Linked DNA regions of Thermoclostridium stercorarium subsp. stercorarium DSM 8532. The main gene of each other region encodes a partner of the protein of the gene in region 2 in a complex. Links are inferred from orthologs where the notes say so. Each region holds a gene or a part of one and is shown on either strand. Other genes may lie near its edges. The genes, in order: dnaG and dnaB.

Evidence for each region.
Region 1: the proteins of dnaB (region 2) and dnaG are in contact, whole or in part, in a crystal structure (PDB 2R6A), measured with the Geobacillus stearothermophilus proteins. The link is inferred for Thermoclostridium stercorarium subsp. stercorarium DSM 8532 from one-to-one orthologs. Residues at the interface, in WP_033016901.1 of Geobacillus stearothermophilus: Ser13, Glu15, Ala16, Gln18, Glu91, Leu92, Asp94, Ala95, Val96, Pro97, Thr98, Ala99, Ala100, Asn101, Tyr104, Tyr105, Ile108; in WP_049624496.1 of Geobacillus stearothermophilus: Lys456, Leu457, Leu458, Pro459, Ala460, Asn463, Ala464, Leu467, Leu535, Leu536, Ile537, Ala538, Gln544, Glu545, Asp548, Tyr549, His552.

Annotation. Positions count from the first base shown.
Region 1 is NC_020134.1:1,486,454-1,495,647, forward strand. What follows is about bases 1-2,946. They hold dnaG (DNA primase), read right to left. Parts: upstream 2,399-2,946; coding sequence 602-2,398; downstream 1-601. Other genes in these bases: rpoD (RNA polymerase sigma factor RpoD), read right to left, coding at 1-399; CST_RS06510 (deoxyguanosinetriphosphate triphosphohydrolase), read right to left, coding at 2,500-2,946. In the rest of the region: more of CST_RS06510, read right to left, coding at 2,947-3,504; CST_RS06515 (AbrB/MazE/SpoVT family DNA-binding domain-containing protein), read right to left, coding at 3,700-3,939; ilvC (ketol-acid reductoisomerase), read right to left, coding at 4,089-5,081; ilvN (acetolactate synthase small subunit), read right to left, coding at 5,116-5,604; ilvD (dihydroxy-acid dehydratase), read right to left, coding at 5,677-7,335; ilvB (biosynthetic-type acetolactate synthase large subunit), read right to left, coding at 7,433-9,103; leuB (3-isopropylmalate dehydrogenase), read right to left, coding at 9,132-9,194. UniProt on the Escherichia coli protein: RNA polymerase that catalyzes the synthesis of short RNA molecules used as primers for DNA polymerase during DNA replication.
Region 2 is NC_020134.1:2,880,804-2,892,484, reverse strand. Bases 3,785-6,723 are described here. They hold dnaB (replicative DNA helicase), read left to right. Parts: upstream 3,785-4,556; coding sequence 4,557-5,891; downstream 5,892-6,723. Other genes in these bases: tilS (tRNA lysidine(34) synthetase TilS), read left to right, coding at 5,897-6,723; rplI (50S ribosomal protein L9), read left to right, coding at 4,062-4,511; CST_RS12675 (MazG-like family protein), read left to right, coding at 3,785-4,011. In the rest of the region: CST_RS12695 (ABC transporter permease), read left to right, coding at 1-886; CST_RS12690 (carbohydrate ABC transporter permease), read left to right, coding at 906-1,799; CST_RS12685 (tRNA 2-thiocytidine biosynthesis TtcA family protein), read right to left, coding at 1,932-2,666; rpsR (30S ribosomal protein S18), read left to right, coding at 3,132-3,425; more of CST_RS12675, read left to right, coding at 3,703-3,784; more of tilS, read left to right, coding at 6,724-7,330; hpt (hypoxanthine phosphoribosyltransferase), read left to right, coding at 7,382-7,900; ATP-dependent zinc metalloprotease FtsH, read left to right, coding at 8,083-9,963; CST_RS12645 (methionine synthase), read left to right, coding at 10,184-10,810; CST_RS12640 (homocysteine S-methyltransferase family protein), read left to right, coding at 10,826-11,681. UniProt on the Escherichia coli protein: The main replicative DNA helicase, it participates in initiation and elongation during chromosome replication. Travels ahead of the DNA replisome, separating dsDNA into templates for DNA synthesis.

The DNA.
Region 1 (9,194 bases), 1.4 Mb from region 2 along the record:
GGTTAACAGAGGAATTTTGCCTATCTCTTTTAAATACATCCTCACAGGATCGTCAATGGCCACACCTTCGGGAAGACTTAATTCAGGATCTTCTTCCAGATCTATTTCCTCAATCTCATCATCTATATCGGGCACCACGTCAATTCCCATACGTTCAAGAGCATCATAAATTCTTTCAATCTTTTCAGGAGGCAGATCTACTGTTTCAAAAGCATCCATAATCTCCTTGTACGTAAGCACACCTTTAGCCTTGCCCAATTCGGCCAGTTCCCGCAGAATAACCGCAGGCTCCTTTTTGACTGCCGGATTTTTGGTATTCTTTGTATTTGAAGCTTTTTCCTTGCTTTTTTCCTTTTCATTGCCGTTTTTGGCCTTATTATTATCGTTTTTCTCTTTCATGTTCCCTTCCTTACCGTTGTTGTCCTTGCCGGAATTAAGCTTTTCTTTTTCGGGACCGGCGTTACTTCCATTACCGGCGGTTTCGGAAATCATCTCATTGTTTTTTTCCACATTATCCGCATTGGTTATACCGGCAGAAACATTTTTATTCTTTTTATCTGCCATATTAATCTAATCCACCTCTCGTTTGTGAATAGTATTTTTACCATTTATTGGCTATTTTCCTTATTATGGCCTGAAGTTGTTCCTGAAGCCGTTTTCTTTCTTCCATATTGGTAATATTCTTCAAACGCATTAAAATATCCTTTTTTTCCTCTTCCAGTTTTAGAATCTCCAGTTTCTCCAATATGTCTTCGAGGGCCTTTTCAGGCTCATCGAAGTTACAAAATGTTTCGGATATATGAATTAGTGATGAAGCCTTTTCAGATGCAAGCCGTGAAATATATTGCTCGAGGACGAAATCCTCGCCGTTTTTCAATTTCTCATACAAGATACCTGCCATCTCCCTGAGTTCTCCGTCGCTGTAATCAGAAGCAGGATATCTTTCAGCTGCCATATGGTATAGCCTGTTCTCGCGGCTTAACAGAGCCAACAGCATTTTCTCGTACCGGACCCTTATATTCTCGTTTTTATGAAGCTGAGGAGTCTTCGCAGGACCCGTCAGTTCCTTTCTGGCGGAATAAAACTCCGTGGTTTTTTCCTTCCGCTGTTTCTGTTTAAGCCGCCTGTCAACCTCAGCGTGCAGAGCGTCTTCCGAAATTCCGTAGGTACCGGAAATTTTCCTGATTATAATCTCCCTTTCCATAAAGTTCTCCACTTCTGTAAGAAGATCTGCCACGCCGTTCAGGAAATTAAGCCTGCCTTCTTCATTGTCGGGCGGATACGTATTCTTCAGCACGTTTATTTTATATTCTAACAGTGATATTGCCCGATCTATCAACATTTTAAACTTTTCCGGACCATTTTTTCTTATAAATTCATCAGGATCCTTTCCGTCAGGAACTTGAAGTACCTTAACACGGCAGCCGATTCTGTTAAGTACTTCAATCCCCCTTTCGGTCGCTTTCTGTCCGGCATTATCGCTATCATATCCAAGAATTACTTCATCCGCGTATTTTTTCAAAAGCCTTCCCTGCATACTGGTCAACGCAGTTCCCAGAGAAGCTACGGCAAAATCAATACCTGCCTGATGCAGAGAAATAACATCCATGTAACCTTCTACTATCAGAAGCTTTTTTTCACTGCTTTTTTTGGCCAAATGAAGCCCGAACAGTTCTCTCCCTTTGCTGTAACAGGGAGTTTCCGGAGAATTGATGTATTTGGGCAAAGAATCATCCAAAACCCTTCCGCCGAACGCCACAACGTTCCCACGGATATCAAATATCGGAAAGATAACTCTCCCCCGGAATCTGTCAATTAATTTTCCGCTTCTGCCTTTAATTGCAAGTCCCGACTGGATAATCACATACTCGTCAAAACCTTCCTTCAGAAGGTAATCTGACAATATACTCCATTCATCCGGAGCATAACCAAGCCCGAACCGTTTAATAATACGGTTGCTTAGACCTCTGTCATAGAGATATTTCAGTGCTTTCTTACCCTTTTCCGAGGCGAGACACGAAAAGTAAAACCTTGCGGCAGCTTTGTTGGCTTCAAGAATTTTTTTCCTAAGCCTGATTTTTTGCTGCTCTTCCTTGTCATCGGGCTCAGGCAGTACTATTCCTGCTCTGTCTGCAAGCATTTTAACGGCATCGGGAAAACTTACGTTTTCTATGTTCATTATAAAATGAAAAACATTACCGCCCTGGTTGCAGCCAAAGCAATAATAGAACTGCCTTACGGGTTCAACGTGAAAAGACGGTGTCTTCTCCTTGTGAAAAGGGCATAGTCCAAAATACCCTCCCCCTTTCTTTTCAAGGCGGATGTATTCGGAAACCACTTCCACCAAATCATTACTTAACCTTACTTCTTCAATTATTTCATCGGGATAATAGCTCATAAACCCCCCGGACACACTATATTATCATATTCGACAATTTTTATTAAAATCCTTCTTATTAAAATTAAATAAATTTAATGGCAAAAAAGAATGCAAATCTGTTAAAATCTCATCCATCTTGCGGGTATAAATATGGAGTTAAAAGTATTTATCGCATATCGGTCGGTCATTCCGGCAATATAATCGCAAACTACACGTTCAATTCCTTCTTCATCTATTTTGTTGTAAAACTCTGCAGGCAGAAGTTCGGGTTGTTCAGTTAATTTATAGTAAAGGCTGCGAATAAGGTTTTCTGCCTTGCCTTCCTCGGCTTTCGCACTGGAACCTATATACACATTGCGGAACATGAAATTCCTCAGTTCTTCGGTAGCTTCCCTGAATTCGTCACTCATTGAAATTTCGCCCTTATCCCTGCTGTTTTCTATAATATTCACAATCATATTATTAATCCGCTCACCCGATGTATTTCCCAGCACTTTCAGACAGCTTTTGGGAAGCTCATCCTGAGAAATAACACCACCCCGGATGGCATCCTCTATATCGTGATTGATATACGCAATCCTGTCCGCAAATTTTACAATACATCCTTCAAGGGTCTCGGCCTTCTGTTCCCCCGTGTGGCATAGTATTCCGTTCAGTACTTCATAGGTCAGGTTAAGACCTTTGCCGTTTTTTTCAAGTTTTTCAACAACCCTGACACTTTGCTCGTTATGTTTGAAGCCCAAAGGACATATTTCCTGAAGAACACGTTCACCTGCATGTCCAAATGGTGTGTGCCCCAAATCATGCCCCAGCGCAATTGCCTCGGTTAAGTCTTCATTTAGCCTCAGGCTGCGGGCAATTGTCCTTGCTATCTGCGATACCTCAAGAGTATGGGTAAGTCTTGTTCTGTAATGATCTCCTTCGGGTGATATGAAAACCTGGGTTTTGTGTTTCAGCCTCCTGAAAGCCTTTGAATAAATAATTCTGTCCCTGTCTCTCTGGAAATCGGTTCTGACACTGCATTTTTCTTCAGGATGGGCTCTGCCTTTTGATCTGGATGACAAAGTGGCATAGGGAGAAAGAATTCTTTCCTCAATCCTTTCTATTTCCTCACGAATTGTCATAAGGCCGATCACCTCAACTATTTATATATACCCAAAAAATTCGGAAATAAGCGATAAAAACAAAAAATACGCCTATAATCCGCCTTAATTGAGTATATAAAACCTCGAAGGATGATACTGCAAAAAAGGACAGTTTTTTATACTGTCCTTGTCCGAATTTAATTAAATTAATCTGAAATCAGCCTTTGAAGCTCGTTACATTTCGTTCAGACAATTTCTGCAAATATGCCTCCCCTTGTATTCCACCATATCGTCAGAAACATTATCACAGAATGTGCAGCGGGGAACATATTTATCCAATACCACGTTCCCTTCATTGTCAATAAACATTTCAATGCTGTCGCCTTCGTTGATATTCAGCTGTTTTCTGAGAGACTTCGGAAGTACGATACGTCCAAGAGCGTCAAGTTTTCTGACATATCCTGTAGCTTTCATTATAAAAATACCCCCCCAGTAAAAAATATAATAAATTTAATTATTTTTTGATTTCTAAATATTTTTATTAAACACTAAGAAAAAAGATACCTCAACCCAGGAAATTTGTCAATACAAAACAATAAAAGGAGAGGAATAACCTCTCCATACTATTTAAGCCATGACATCATTTTTCTTAGTTCTCTTCCTGTTTTTGCAAGAAGATGCTCTGCTTCCTTACGTCTTGTGGTGAGAAGTCTCGCCCTGCCGCCTGCTTTATTTTCTGCTATCCATTTTGATGCAAACGTTCCATCCTGAATTTCTGCAAGTACCTGCTTCATGGCCTTTCTGCTTTCTTCGTTTATGATTCTTTTGCCTGTGGTATAGTCCCCGTATTCTGCGGTATCGCTAACCGAATAACGCATAAATTCAAAACCACCCTGGTAAATCAGGTCCACAATCAGCTTCATTTCATGTACGCATTCAAAATATGCGCATTCTGGTTGATATCCCGCTTCCACAAGGGTTTCAAACCCCGCTTTCATCAGCTCCGTGATACCGCCGCACAAAACTGCCTGTTCACCGAAGAGATCGGTTTCTGTTTCCTCTCTGAAGGTAGTTTCCAGAATCCCCGCCCTTCCTGCGCCAATGGCTGCAGCATAGGCAAGGGCGTATTCACGGGCTTTCCCTGTATAATCCTGATGTACTGCAATTAAAGCAGGTACACCTCGTCCTTCAAGGTATTGTGAGCGTACGGTATGACCCGGCCCTTTCGGAGCAATCATTGTTACATCCACGTATTCAGGAGGTACTATTTGGCTGTAGTGAATGTTGAATCCATGGGCAAACATCAGCATATTGCCTTCCTCAAGATTTGGTTCAATACTTTCTTTATATATATCAGCCTGAACCTGATCGGGAACAAGAAGCATGATAATGTCGGCAGCTTTTGCCGCCTCTGCGGTGTCCATTACGGTCAGCCCATCCTGTTTTGCCTTTTCACGGCTTTTTGAGTCCGGCGCCAGACCTACTATTACTTTTACACCACTGTCTCTTAAGTTTTGGGCATGGGCATGACCCTGACTGCCGTAACCTATAACTGCGACGGTTTTATTTTCCAGCAATTTTAAATCACAGTCACTGTCATAATACAGTTTTGCCATTTGTAATCCTTCCTTTCGATATAATTTATAAAATTCAAATAATTGTTTTTTCTCCACGTTCCAAAGATATAATACCTGTCCTGACATCTTCAAGAATGCCGAATGGTTTCAGCATCTGCTGCATCGCAGCCACTTTTTTTGAGCTGCCCGATGTTTCAATTGTAAGTGTTTTTTCCGAGATATCAACAATGTTTGCCCGGAATACTTCAGCTATCTGCATTATTTCAGAACGAACCGATGTATCTGCGTTCACCTTGAAAAGCGCCAGTTCCCTGTGAACTGAATCTTCAATATCGAGCCGCTTAACTTTTATAACGTCAATAAGCTTTCCAAGCTGTTTTTCCACCTGTTCAACCGTATTTTCGTCCCCTTCAACCACTATTGTCATGCGGGAGATGGCAGGGTCATGAGTAACACCCACTGCGAGACTTTCAATATTAAACCCCCGTCTGCTGAAAAGGCCGGAAACTCTCGACAGAACCCCCGCATGGTTATTTACAAGCACCGACAGTACATGTTTCATAAAAATACCTCCAATACTCTTATCTCGGCATCTTTTGTAATTTAACACCTTAGAATTGACGAAAGCCAGTTTTCATTCCAAAATTGCGCCTTTGTCAGCTGACGATACGAGCTTTGCATATCGTGCCAAATAACCTTTCCTTATCTTTGGCTCAGGCGGCCTCCATGCCTTCAGCCTTTCTTCTATTTCCTCCCGGGAAAGATTAACATCAAGTTTACCTTCAGGTATATTTATTGTAATAATATCGCCGTCCCTGATTGCAGCAATAGGGCCACCCACCGCAGCTTCCGGCGAAACATGCCCGATTGACGCTCCACGGGTTGCACCGGAGAACCTTCCGTCGGTTATTAACGCAACATCCTTGTCAAGCCCCATACCTGCTATCGCAGATGTAGGCCCGAGCATCTCCCTCATGCCCGGTCCGCCTTTGGGTCCTTCATACCGAATAATGACCACATCACCTTTTTTTATCTCTCCTGAATAAATGGCTTTAATTGCATCGTCCTCGGAATCAAATACCCGGGCAGGACCGCTGTGGCACAGCATTTCTTCCGCCACTGCGGCGCGTTTCACAACAGCGCCTGCAGGCGCTATATTTCCTTTCAGAACGGCTATGCCACCTGTCTCGCTGTATGGGTGTTCAATGTCCCTTATTACGTTTCTGTCCCTTACAACCGCATTTTTAATGTTTTCTCTGTGGGTTTTTCCGGTAACGGTTATAAGATCCAAATGCAGAAGGTTTTTCTTGGAAAGTTCCTTCATTACGGCCTGAACACCGCCAGCCATATACAAATCCTGCACATGGTACGGACCGCTCGGGGCAAGTTTGCAAAGGTTAGGAACCCGTGCGCTGATTTCGTTTATTATATCAAGATTAAGGTTTATGTCCGCTGCATGAGCAATAGCCAAAAGATGCAGTACCGAGTTTGTGGAACACCCAAGTGCCATATCGACGGCAAGGGCATTCTCAAAGGCTTCGGGTACAAGTATATCCAGCGGCTTAATGTCTTTTCTGACAAGGTCTACAATTCTCATTCCCGCCTGTTTCGCAAGCCTGATTCTCTGGGCATAAACAGCAGGAATCGTTCCGTTTCCCGGCAGGCCCAGTCCCAAAACTTCAGTAAGGCAATTCATTGAATTAGCCGTAAACATGCCTGAACATGAACCGCACCCCGGGCACGCGTTATTTTCGTATTCAAGTACTTCCTCTTCTGTCATCATACCCGCCTTGTAGGCTCCCACCGCTTCAAAAACGCTGTTCAGGTCCAGCTGTTTCCCTTTCCAGTTTATGGAAAGCATCGGCCCTCCGCTTATAAATATGGAGGGAACGTTTATCCTTGCAGCAGCCATAAGCATGCCCGGAACTATTTTGTCACAGTTTGGTATAAACACCATACCGTCAAAACTGTGCGCCAGGGCCATTGCCTCACAGGAATCGGCAATAAGCTCCCTGCTTGCCAGTGAATATTTCATACCTTCATGCCCCATGGCTATACCGTCGCATATACCTATGCATCCAAACTCCACAGGTGTTCCCCCGGCAAGCCTGATACCCGCTTTTACAGCTTCTGCTATTTTGCTTAAATGTATATGTCCCGGTACAATTTCATTAAAGGAATTTACTACACCAATTAACGGTCTTTCAATTTCCTCGTCCGTATATCCCATAGCCTTTAAAAGACTTCTGTGAGGCGATCTTTCAATACCCTTTTTTATTATATCGCTACGCATACACTCACATCCTTATCACGCCATTAGTATGTAATTATGTCATCATGTTCTTACATTCTTACATTATAAACTAATAACAATATTATGTAATTTCCATTCAGGTATAAATCAACTGATCTATTCCTTTTCCGGGCGGCACGATCGGCAGTACCCTTTCGTCGATGTCAATGATGAAGTCTATTACCACGGGCACGCTATCTTGACTTAACGCCTTTTCTATTGCAGGAACGACTTCTTCTTTTTTGGTCACCCTTATGCCGATGGCACCGTATGCTTCGGCAAGTTTAACAAAGTCCGGCCCTCTGTCCAGTGTCGACTGGGAATGCCTTCCGCCATAGAACATGGTTTGCCACTGACGAACCATGCCAAGCGTTCCGTTGTTAAGCAATGCTATGACTATGGGAAGTTTATAATAAACCGCAGTCGCAAGCTCGTTACAGTTCATTCTGAAGCTGCCGTCACCTGCGAAATTGATTACCTTTCGCCCCGGTTTTGCAAGCTGTATACCTATTGCCGCGCCCGTACCATAGCCCATAGTGCCAAGTCCGCCAGAAGATATGTACTGCCTGGGGAATTTATAGTCAAAATACTGGGCTGCCCAAATCTGATTCTGGCCCACTTCTGTTGTAACATAAGCATCGGGCACCATTTCGGAAAACTTTTTTATAATGTACGACGGTTTCAGCTGCCCGTTATCCGGTATTACAAGACGGTATTCATCTTTCCATTTTAACACCTGCTCGGCCCATTCGGAGCGCTCTACCTTTTTAAGACGTTCAATAATGCCTTTCATTATTTTATCCGTATTCCCGGTAAGCGGATAGTGAACACTAATGTTTTTATTGATTTCTGCCGGATCTGCGTCAATATGCATAATTTTTGCATACGGCGCAAATCTCTTCATGTCGCTTATAACCCTGTCACTGAAACGGGCACCGATGTTTATAAGGAGATCACACTCCGAAACCGCCTTATTTGAAACTCTTGTGCCGTGCATACCGAGAAGTCCGGTATACAGAGGATACGAACTCGGAATTGCACTTGTTCCCATTAAAGTGGTTGACACAGGTATCATCATTTTTTCGGATAATTCAAGCACCAGATCGGTTATACCTGCAATTATCGTTCCGCCGCCGGCGAGAATAACCGGCTTTTTCGCATTCTGAATTGCATATGCCGCTTCATCCAGGTCTTTTTCGGTATACAGGTCCTTAATATCCAGATTAAGCCTTTTCCTGCCGTCGAACGGGATGAATTCAGTCTCGTCGGCTGTTACGTCCTTGCATATATCCACAAGGACCGGGCCTGGTCTTCCCGTTGTGGCAATTTCAAAAGCCATGCGCATGGTTTCTGCAAGCCTGTTGACATCTTTCACAAGAAAATTATGCTTGGTGATTGGTTCGGTTATTCCTGTAATATCCACTTCCTGGAAGGAATCTCTTCCTATAAGCGTTGAAGGTACCTGACCTGTAATAGCCACCAGAGGTATAGAATCCATATACGCAGTAGCAATCCCCGTTACAAGGTTTGTTGCCCCGGGCCCCGAAGTCGCTATGCACACACCGGGTTTTCCCGTTGCCCTTGCATAACCGTCGGCGGCGTGAGCAGCGCCCTGTTCATGGGATGTCAAAATATGCCTTATACCTTCTCCTTTTTTATAAAGGGAATCGTATATATTCAGCACAGCTCCGCCGGGAAAACCAAATATTGTATCCACATTCTGTTCCCTCAAACATTCTATGACAATGTCCGCACCGGTTAATTTCAAAAAGATCACCCCGCTTCATTTTAATTGATTATCCGATAATCCGGCTCACCACCGCATCTCCCATTTCTTCACATCCTAAGACTTCTGAGTT
Region 2 (11,681 bases):
AAAAAGGAACAAAGAAATTTATTTATTAATACTTCCGGTAATTATTTACTACATACTGTTTCATTACAAGCCGATGTACGGGGTAGTAATTGCGTTTCAGGATTTCAGACCGAGAAAGGGTATTTCCGGCAGCGAATGGGTTGGCCTGGAAAATTTTATGACTTTTTTCAAAAGCATATACTTCGGCCGCTTAATCCGCAATACATTGAGAATAAGCCTTTCAACCCTTATATTTGGTTTTCCTGCACCGATAATACTGGCCCTGATGATAAACGAGTTGCGAAGCAAATATTTTGCAAGATTTGTGCAAACAATTACGTATATGCCTCACTTTATTTCCCTGGTCGTAATTTGTGCGATGATTCGGGATTTTGTTAAGTCCAACGGGGTTATCACACAATTGCTGGTTGCGCTGTTTGGTTACGACGGCAAGGATTTGCTGAGCAAAGCCAGTGCTTTTGTTCCCATATACGTAATATCCAACATATGGCAGGGAGTCGGATGGGGCTCGATTGTGTATCTGGCGGCTCTGACGGCGATAGATCCCCAGTTGTATGAAGCTGCAGAGGTTGACGGCTGCAGTACCCGATGGAAAAAGATAATACATATCACTCTGCCGTGCCTGCTGCCTACCATTATTATCATGTTTATTATGAGAATGGGTCAGATAATGAGCGTTGGATATGAAAAGATTATTCTCCTGTATAATGAAGGAATTTATGAAACTGCGGATGTAATATCAACTTATGTATACAGAATGGGTATTGTAAACCGCCAGTATTCGTTCTCGGCTGCCGTTGGGTTGTTTAACTCGGTAATAAACTTTGCACTTGTAATTTTGGCTAACAAGATAAGCAGAGCGGTAAGCGAAACAAGTTTGTGGTAAGGACAAGGAGAGCGGTCATATGGTAAGGACAGCAAACAAAAACAAAATTAAGGAAAGCCTTTCAGACAGAATTTTTAACGTGGTGAATGTAACGCTGCTAATCTTACTGGTAATTGCATGTTTCTATCCTTTTTGGCATGTAATCTGTGCATCCTTCAGCAAACCCTCGTTGTTTATGTCCCATTCGGGCGTTCTTCTCAAACCTGTGGGTTTCAGCCTTGCATCATACAAGAAGGTGTTTGAAAATTCATCAATATGGAGAGGTTATTTAAACACCCTGTACTATGTTGTGGTGGGAACGGCGCTGAATATTGTGATGACGGTTATCGGAGCCTATTTTCTTTCCCGTAAGAATATACCTGGCCAAAAAGCCATAACCATATTCATAATGTTTACAATGTATTTTTCAGGCGGTATGATCCCCGCTTTTCTGAACATTCAGTCGCTGGGACTGTATAATACCCGGGCGGCTCTTATTCTGCCGAGCGCGATAAATACTTTTAACCTTATTGTTATGCGGACGGCAATGGCGTCTGTCGACGACAGTCTGGAAGAGTCAGCAAGGCTGGACGGAGCAAGCCATATTACAATTCTTGTGAAAATTATCCTTCCTCTGACCAGGGCGACGGTTGCAGTGCTGGTTCTGTATTATGGAGTTGCTCACTGGAATTCATGGTTCCCTGCGATGATATATCTCGAGGACAAATCAAAGGAACCTCTTCAGTTGGTCCTGAGGCAAATTCTTATAGTAAATGACATGAGTGAAATGGGTATCGGAGAGGATCAGGAATTAATATCGGAGACAATAAAGCATGCGACGATTGTCGTATCCACCGTACCTATTCTGTGCCTCTATCCTTTCCTGCAGAAGTACTTCACAAAAGGCATGATGATAGGTGCCGTAAAAGGATAGAAAACAAGAACGGTCATATCTCGCTTCAGGGAAATGGCCGTTTTTTCGGATTTAAAGAAAATTTCCTTTATACAAGGGGTAAAGCTAAAATATCCCCGGTTAATTCAGCCGGGGATATTAAAGGTTATCGTATCAAAGCGGCGGATGCCAGCCGTTGATGTTGCCTCTCTGGATTGCGCCGAAAAGGTTGTCCTTGATGTGTCTGTTTTCTTTCATTAAACCGGCTATAAGTTCTTTTACATAGTGGCGCTTTGTTTTCCCTTCCGCCCTGCATCCGCTGGGGATTGGCATAATGCCTTTCTTGTTCACGTAGGAACGTATCATTTTCTCCTCAGTGTAAATGAACGGACGGATTAATGTAATACCTGTCCTGTCAAGGTACGTAACGGGTGAAAAGGTGTGAATTCTTCCCTCGTAAAACAGAGAAAGCAGGAGAGTTTCTATAACGTCATCCTTATGATGGGCAAAAGCCACCTTGTTGCAGCCGAGCTTTTTTGCGGCGTTGTGTATTGCACCGCGTTTCATATTGGAGCATAAAGAACACGGATTTTTTTCATTTCTCACATCGAATACGATTTTTGCAATCTGAGTGTCTTCAATATGGTACTGTATACCGATATTCTCGTATATGTCAATCAATGCGGGCAGGTCAAATCCCTCGTTACCGAGGGAAATGGTAATTGCAAAAAGTTCAAATTTCTTTGGGTAAAACCGCTGTAATGCCTTCAAGCAGTATAAAAGCGTAAGGCTGTCTTTACCGCCTGAAACTCCTACGGCTATTCGGTCACCTTCCTGTATCATGTCGTAATCCTCTACTGCCTTGCGCACTCTGGCCAGCAGTTTTTGAAACAATGCTTCAGCCTGCAAAAAAATCCCTCCGGATTTTGATTAATTTATAAACAGTATTTTAGCAGTAACGTTGAAAAATTTGAATAATTATTTTAACACAGCTCGGCTATACGCGCCAATTTCAGTTAAATTGGAATAACTGCAAAATTGAACATGTGGTTGACGGCTTAAAAGACATTGAATGTCATGTATATTGTTTATTGATGAAAAAGTTTATTTGTAATAAAATTTCTGCAGAGTAGTGTTGGTTGTGGAAAAACCTGATACGGTAAACGGACGGCTTTATTATACTTATAACGATTATCAGTATAATGATGACCGACTGTTTTTTGATGGATTGATCTTGACATTGATCTCTGAAGTAACCTTTTAAATGAATTTATTTGACAGCGTTAGGCTAATATGTTATATTATCTTAGTTGTAGTGTGTTTATTTGTATGGGATCGTGTGTGAATGGTTGTTAGCGGAAGGAGGCATTATGAATGTCAGAAACAAAGAAGAAAGAAAATAGTGCAAACGGCAATAAGGAAGCAGCTGAGAAAAAGGTAGTAAAGGCCGTAAAAAGAAAGGCAAGGAAGAAAGTTTGCCAGTTCTGTGTGGAAAAGGTTGAACGCATAGATTATAAAGATGTGGCAAGACTTAAGAAATTCCTTACGGAAAAGGCCAAGATTGTTCCCAGAAGAATCAGCGGTAACTGTGCGAAGCATCAGCGCCAGCTTACCACCGCTATTAAACGGGCAAGACATATTGCACTTCTGCCGTTTACAACCGATTAAAATTTACAGCCTATAGAAGCAATTCTATAGGCTGTATGCAAATATTGCCATTTCGCTGAAAACAAAAGGCCGCACGGGAAATATATAAACAAATATACCACCGGTGCTATAATCTTATTAAGAACGGGTTGGAAGGTATCCCCATTATGAACTGAGACTGGTTTGACGGAGGGTGGGGATATCTGTTTTTAAATTCCAGTCGCGTTTTTTAAAATTATAAAGCCGAAAGCAGTATTAAAAATACACGAAGGGTGGTATTATGATCAGCGGCCTTGATGTGAGCAGAAATTTAAGGATTATTGAAAATCTTAAAAGCGAGTTGCTGGAGGATATCGCCACGTTATACAGACATCTTGCAGATCCTGTTCTTGAAGACACCCGGGACGTCGCAGCGGATACCCTTTCAGAGATGATTGTCATATGCTATTTGCTGGGAAAGCGTCTGGGTGTTGATTTTTCCACAATGGACAGGCATATCGCGAAGAAAATAAGATTGGGGCTCATTAACGAGAATGAAATAGAGAAATATTTCGGGGATTTGTCTGAACTGGCAAGAGTACGTTCGGGTGAATTGCATAAGAAATAATCCCGGTAAGTTTATGACTTGCTTCAGAATAGAACCGGAGGGATAACATAATGAAAGTTATTTTAATGCAGGACGTAAAAAATCTGGGCAAAAAAAACACCCTTGTTGAAGTAAGTGACGGATATGCGCGAAATTACCTGATTCCCAAGGGTTTGGCGAAGGAAGCTACCCCTTCGGCGATTAATGAAATGAAAATGCGGGAAAAAGCGGAGAAGGCGAAGAAGGAAAACGAATTGGCCAATGCCCGGAAACTGGCTGAAAAATTAAACGGCGCGGTTATAACCTTTGCTGCAAAGGCAGGGGACAACGGTAAGCTGTTCGGTTCCATCACCGCAATGGATATTTCCGAAAAACTGGAAAAGGATTTGAATGTTCAGATTGATAAAAGAAAAATTGTTCTTGCCGATGCCATAAAATCCCTTGGAGTGTATGATATAGAAGTGAAGCTGCACACCGGTGTCTCAGCGGTTATTAAAGTGCAGGTAATGAATAAGGAGTAAGGACGGTTTTGGAAAAAATAGTTTTTTTCTTTCAGGGGTGCTGAAATGGACATCGGTTTTACGGGAAAGGTGCCGCCGCATAGCATCGAAGCCGAACAGTCGGTGCTTGGGTCAATCCTTCTGGATCAAAATTTACTGCCGGATATTGCCGGCAGGCTTAAAAGTGAAGATTTTTATCTGGAACAGCACCGGGAAATTTACGAAGCCATTCTGGATCTGTATGAACAGAACCAACCCGTTGATCTGGTGACCCTTTCCGAACAGCTGACAAAACGGGGCACATTGCAGAAAGTGGGGGATTACGAATATCTTTCAAATTTGGCTTTGGCAGTGCCCACTACTGCGAATGTAAACCATTATGTTTCGATTGTTGAGGAAAAGGCATTACTGCGCAAATTAATTCAGGCGTCCAATGAAATATCCAAACGAAGTTACGAATCCAACGAAAGTGCGCTTGATATACTGAGTTATGCAGAAAAATGCATATACGACATAGTTCAGAACCGTACCAGTACCGGGCTGGTTCCGATCAATGACGTGCTTGACGTAACTTTCTCCAGGTTGGAGGAGTTATACAATAACGCGGGTTCATTAACCGGCGTGCCCAGCGGATTTATTGATCTTGACAGGAAGACGTCAGGTTTTCAGAAATCCGATCTTATTTTGATTGCAGCAAGGCCTTCAATGGGGAAAACTTCCTTTGCGCTGAACATAGCCGCTTATGCAGCCATTCACAAAAACATACCCGTTGCCATATTCAGCCTTGAAATGAGCAAGGAGCAGATTGTCAGCCGTATTATCTCTTCCGAAGCCCTGGTGGAAATGGAGAAAATGAGAAGCGGCAGGTTTGAGGACGAGGACTGGGTAAAAATGGCCCAAATAATGGGGCCGCTGTCAAAAGCTCCGATTTACATAGATGATACTGCAAACATAAATGTGATGGAAATGATGTCAAAATGCCGGAGGCTTAAAATGAAAAAAGGGCTCGGCCTTGTAATGATAGATTACCTGCAGCTGATGCAGGGAAGCAGGCGGACGGATAACCGGCAGCAGGAGATATCGGAAATTTCAAGATCGCTGAAGATTATGGCAAAGGAATTGGAAGTCCCTGTGATAGCTCTTTCACAGCTCAGCCGCGCACCCGAGGCAAGGCAGAATCACAGGCCTATGCTGTCGGACCTGCGTGAATCCGGTGCAATTGAGCAGGATGCCGACCTGGTTATGTTTTTATACCGTGATGATTACTACAATGAAGACAGTGAAAAGAAAAATATCACCGAGGTAATTATAGCAAAACACAGAAACGGCTCGATAGGTACCGTTGATCTGGCGTGGATTCCTCAATATACTAAATTTGGCAATCTTGAAAAAGGATTTTGAGGGAAATGGATGATAAGCTTTTGGAACGGGTCAATTCCTGGGCTGAACAATATGGCATACTGAAGGAAGGAACCCTTGTTGTGGTTGGTGTTTCAGGGGGAGCTGATTCGGTATGCCTTTTGGATATAATGTGCAGGCTTGGTAATACAAGAGGGTTCTCGGTAATTGCAGTTCATGTGAACCACATGCTCAGAGGGAATGAGGCCGACGAAGATGAAGCCTTTGTAAGGGAATTGTGCGGCAAATACCGAATACCGCTGAAAGTATTCAGGGAAGATGTGGCAGCTTTTGCGGGCAGAAATAATTACTCACTGGAGGAAGCCGGCAGGATAATCCGCTATGAGAAAATGAAAGAGGTCATGGAGGAGCAGGGGGCTTCATATATTGCGGTTGCCCATCACAGGGATGATCAGGCCGAAACGGTATTTTTAAATATTTTACGGGGAACCGGGCTGGATGGTTTGTGCGGAATGTCCGATATAAACGGCAGGATAATACGGCCTCTCCTGACGTCCGGAAAAGACGAAATACTCGAGTATGTTAAAAGGAACGGCCTTACGTACAGAACCGACAGCACAAATTACGAAAATACTTATTTGAGGAATATTATAAGGAATGTTATTTTCCCGGAAATTAAGCGGCATACCGGAACAGACATAACTGCAAAACTTTTCAGGATGCACGAATTGTTAAGGAATGACAGGGATTTTCTGAACAGATACGCGGAAGAGAAATTCAGCGAAATATTGCTTTTTAAGGAGAATGGCAGAATTGTGCTGCGGAGGGATAAACTTACCGAACTTCATCCGGCTGTTTCGGGACGGGTAATCCGTATTGCGTGGGAAAAAATTACCGGGAGCCGGCAGGGACTTGAATCGGTGCATGTGAATGCTGCTTTGAGTGCGGTGTCAAAAGAAGGAAACAGAACGGCCGAACTGCCAAAAAGGATAAAAGTAATATCCGAATATGACAGAGTTGAGATTTCAGCCCCAAAAAAATATGATGAGAATGAGCCGGTTTTTTTCAGAGTGCCGGTGCCATCGGTAATGGAACTGCCAAACAGAGTCAGAATCGAGGCCAAGCTCTATACCCGTGAGGAATATGTCAGAAAATTCGGAGAAATAAAAAAAGCCAGGGAAAACAGTCTTACTCAAATATTTGATTATGGTAAAATAAAAGAGGGAATATATATAAGGGGCAGAAGGCCCGGAGACCTTTTTCACCCGTATAACAGCAAGGGGAAAAAAAAGCTGAAGGATTTTTTTATTGATCTTAAAATACCGAAAAAAACAAGAGAAAACATCCTTTTGCTCGCGGAAGGAAAAAATATTATATGGGTGGTCGGGTACAGAACGTCGGATAATTATAAAATTGAAGACTCGACTGAAACGATACTGTATGTTAATATTACAATACAGGGGAATAATTTTGAATTTTAAGCTGACATCATAGGCTAAACGCCTTAGATTGAGCATCACGGAGGAACCGTTATGAAAATGGAAGTGCTTATTACAAAGGAAAAGCTTGAGGAAATAGTAACCGATTTGGGAAGAAGAATAACCGAGGACTACAGGGACAAGGAACTGGTACTGGTTGGTGTGCTAAAGGGCGGATTTATATTTCTGGCCGACCTTGCGCGGAAGATTGATATGGACGTAAAAATAGACTTTATATCGGTATCAAGTTATGGAAATTCCACGGAATCGTCGGGAGTTGTAAGGATTATCAAGGACATAGAGTCGGATGTGAGCGGTAAACATGTTTTAATTGTTGAAGACCTGATAGATACCGGATTGACGTTGCAATACCTTAAGGATTTGTTTAACACAAAGGGGTGTGCCAGCGTAAAGCTTGCAGCCATTATGGATAAGCCTGACCGCAGGAAAGTGGATCTGAAAGTGGACTATGTAGGCATTGAAATTCCTGACGAGTTCGTAGTGGGTTATGGCCTTGACTATGCCGAGAAATACAGAAACCTGCCCGAAGTCTACATCATAAGGGAAACTTAAGATTGAGTTTTATGGTTAATTATGCTAATATAACAGAAAGCGGTTTTTGACGGAAATACATCTGTTACGCAGAATACTGCGCAATCCTTGGGATATATATAATTCTGGGATTATTAATTTGGTTGCCTGTGAAAGCAAGTGCAGAAATATTTTTGTATATAGCCGACGGGAGGTTTAACTCATTGAAAAATTTACGTGGAATAAGCTTTTATATTATTTTATTCGTCATTATTCTGATAATTATAGCCATGTGGAATGACTTCAACAATCCGCTGGTTATGAAGTACAGCGATTTTAAGCGGGAACTGGACAATGGCAACGTTAAAAGTCTCCAGGTACAGGGATTGGAAGCTCAGGTTATTTTAAAGAAACCTTCCGGCCAATTCAAGGATAACGTTGTATACACCACCAGTTTTCTATCGGAAGAACACATAGCCCAGGTAATAGACGAAGCAATAGAAAAAGGTCTGTTGGAAGATGTTTATTATCCTCCTGAAGCGAAGGCGCCGTGGTGGCTGACGATACTTCCCACCGTTGTTATTGTGGCTCTGTTTATACTGTTTTGGGTTTTCTTTATCCAGCAGACACAGGGCGGCGGCGGAAGCCGGGTTATGTCCTTTGGAAAAAGCAGGGCCAAAATGGTTTCTGATGACAAAATAAAGGTTAAGTTTGATGATGTGGCAGGCGCCGATGAAGAAAAGGAAGACTTAATGGAAATCGTGGAATTCCTTAAAGAACCCAAAAAGTTTGTTGAACTGGGTGCAAGGATACCGAAAGGTGTTCTTCTTGTAGGACCTCCTGGAACAGGTAAAACTCTGCTGGCAAAAGCGGTGTCAGGCGAAGCGGGTGTTCCGTTCTTCTCAATAAGCGGTTCGGACTTTGTTGAAATGTTTGTCGGTGTTGGCGCATCAAGGGTACGTGATTTGTTTGAAACGGCAAAAAAGAATGCGCCCTGTATTATTTTTATCGACGAGATAGACGCGGTGGGCCGTCATCGCGGAGCTGGTCTTGGCGGCGGGCATGATGAAAGGGAACAGACGCTGAACCAGCTGCTGGTTGAAATGGATGGTTTCGGGGTCAATGAGGGAGTTATTGTGCTTGCGGCCACAAACAGGCCGGATATACTCGACCCTGCATTACTCAGACCCGGACGCTTTGACAGAAGGGTTGTCGTAGGTCTTCCTGATATTAAAGGCAGGGAGGAAATCCTCAAGGTACATTCCCGCGGAAAGCCCTTGGCTCCCGATGTGGATTTGAAGGAAATCGCAAGAAGTACGCCCGGTTTCACAGGCGCCGATTTGGAAAACCTGCTGAACGAGTCTGCTCTGTTAGCCGCACGTAAAGGCAAGAAACAGATAACCATGGAAGAAATAAAAGAGGCAACGTTTAAGGTTATGGTCGGGCCTGAAAAGAAGAGCAGGGTTATGAGCGAAAAGGAAAAGCGGCTTACTGCTTATCATGAAGCAGGTCATGCGATTGCCGTAAGGGTTGCATCCACTACAAACAAGGTTGACAGAGTTTCAATCATTCCGTCCGGTTTGGCGGGAGGATATACCGCTCATAAACCCGAGGAGGATATATCCTATAAGACCAAGTCGCAGCTGCTGGAGGAAATTATAATATCCCTTGGCGGACGTGCAGCGGAAGAACTGGTTTTGGGTGAAGTAAGCACGGGCGCATACAGTGATCTGAAACACGCGAATACCATTGCGCGGAACATGATTACGAAGTATGGTATGAGCGAAGAGCTTCAGAACCTGTATTTCGGCGATGAGAACGACGAAATATTCCTGGGTAAGAGCTATGGTCATTCCCAGTATTTCAGTGAAGAAATATCGGCTAAAATAGATCTTGAGGTTAAGAAAATAATTGACGAGGCTTACAGCAGAGTTAAGACGATATTGAGTGAGAACATGCAGCGACTCCATGATGTCGCTCAGGCATTGCTTGACAAGGAAAGACTTGAAGGCGATGAATTCGAGAGGATTTTCAACGAGGGCTACAAACCCGAGCCAAAGCAAAATGAACCGGAAGTCAAGGAAGAGCCTAAGCAGATCAGTTAAGGCTGCTGAGGAATTTCAGAATAAATTGAATGAAGCATAGCATGTGTCCAGAATGCTATGCTTTTTTGTTGACTTTTCGCGATTTAAGTTTTATTACGCCTCAGACAGCGGAAGGGTATTGTCGGGTGGTTTTGACTGAATATAATTGTGAAATAATTGTACTTGAATGTATATAGTACATTGTGATAAAATAATTAAAATTTTATATATGAGGGTCAAAGTGGAAAACATAAAATTTTTTAAGAATATCCCTGCGCAGTACAGCAGAAGCCTGATTTATACCCGTCTCGGGTATGAAAAAACGAACACCCGGATTGAAACGGACAGAAGACGGCTGATTGACAGATGGATAACCGAAGCCGAAGAATTGTGCGAAACAACTGTAATATACAGAACGGTTGAAATAGCGGTGCATAAAAACACAATTACCCTCGACGGCGGCGAAAAGCTGGAAAGTTCGTCCCTGGCCGCGCTTCTGCAAAACTCCGGTTCAGCTGTCCTTATGGCTGCGACCGCAGGCTCACGTATAACTGATGAAATAAGACGGCTTCAGGAATCCGGAGACATGGCAAAGGCTTTGGTTTACGATGCGGCGGCTTCGGAAATAACAGACGCCGGACTGGACTGGATTATGGGGCTGTTAAGGCAACAGCTTATACGCCGGGGAATGGCTTTAACGAGGATGAGGTACAGTCCGGGATACGGAGACCTGGATTTGTCGTGCCAGAAAGTTTTTTACGATTTGCTCAGTCTGAACGAATGGGACATTGAGCTTAACGAAAAGTATATACTGGTTCCTGAAAAAACAGTAACTGCAATTGTCGGAATCGAATATCCAAAAGGATGAATTGGGGGAATAACCTTGACTAAGCAGGAATTTAAACAAATGGTTTCAGACCGAATAGTAATACTTGACGGCGCTACAGGAACTCTTTTGCAGCAGATGGGAATGCCTGCCGGAGTCTGCCCTGAAAAATGGGCCCTTGAGAACCCTGAGGCCCTTATTAATATTCAGAGGCAATATATTCAAAGCGGATCGGATATAATCTATGCCTTTACTTTCGGAGCCAATGAACTTAAATTAAAGGAATTTGGCATTGACGACGTAACCGGAATAAACAGGGAGCTTGTGCGAATTTCCAAACAGGCATCGCAGGGCAGGGTACTTGTGGCCGGAGACATGTCACCGACGGGACAGTTGATGGAGCCGTTTGGGAGTTATTCTTTTGAGGAAATTGTGAATGCCTATAAAAAACAGGTTATTGGCCTGCTTGAAGGCGGAGTCGATCTTTTCGTAATAGAGACAATGATGGATATTCAGGAGGCCAGGGCTGCACTTCTGGCAGTAAAGGAAACTTGCAATCTTCCGGTTATTGTTACAATGACTTTTGAGCGCGGCGGTTACACAATTAACGGCACAGACCCGTTAACCGCGCTTGTAACGCTCCAGAGCCTTGGTGCCGACGCAGTGGGATGCAATTGTTCCACAGGTCCTGAAGAGATGCTGGGGATAATTAAAAAATTGAGACCCTATGCGGATGTGCCGCTGGTGGCAAAGCCAAACGCAGGAATGCCCCGGCTTGTTGACGGAAAGACCGTGTTCAGCATGAACGCCGACGAATTCGCGGCTTTTACCGAGAAGTTTATAGAAGCCGGTGTAAACCTCATCGGCGGATGTTGCGGTACAACCCCCGAGTATATTCAAAAGATAAGCAAAA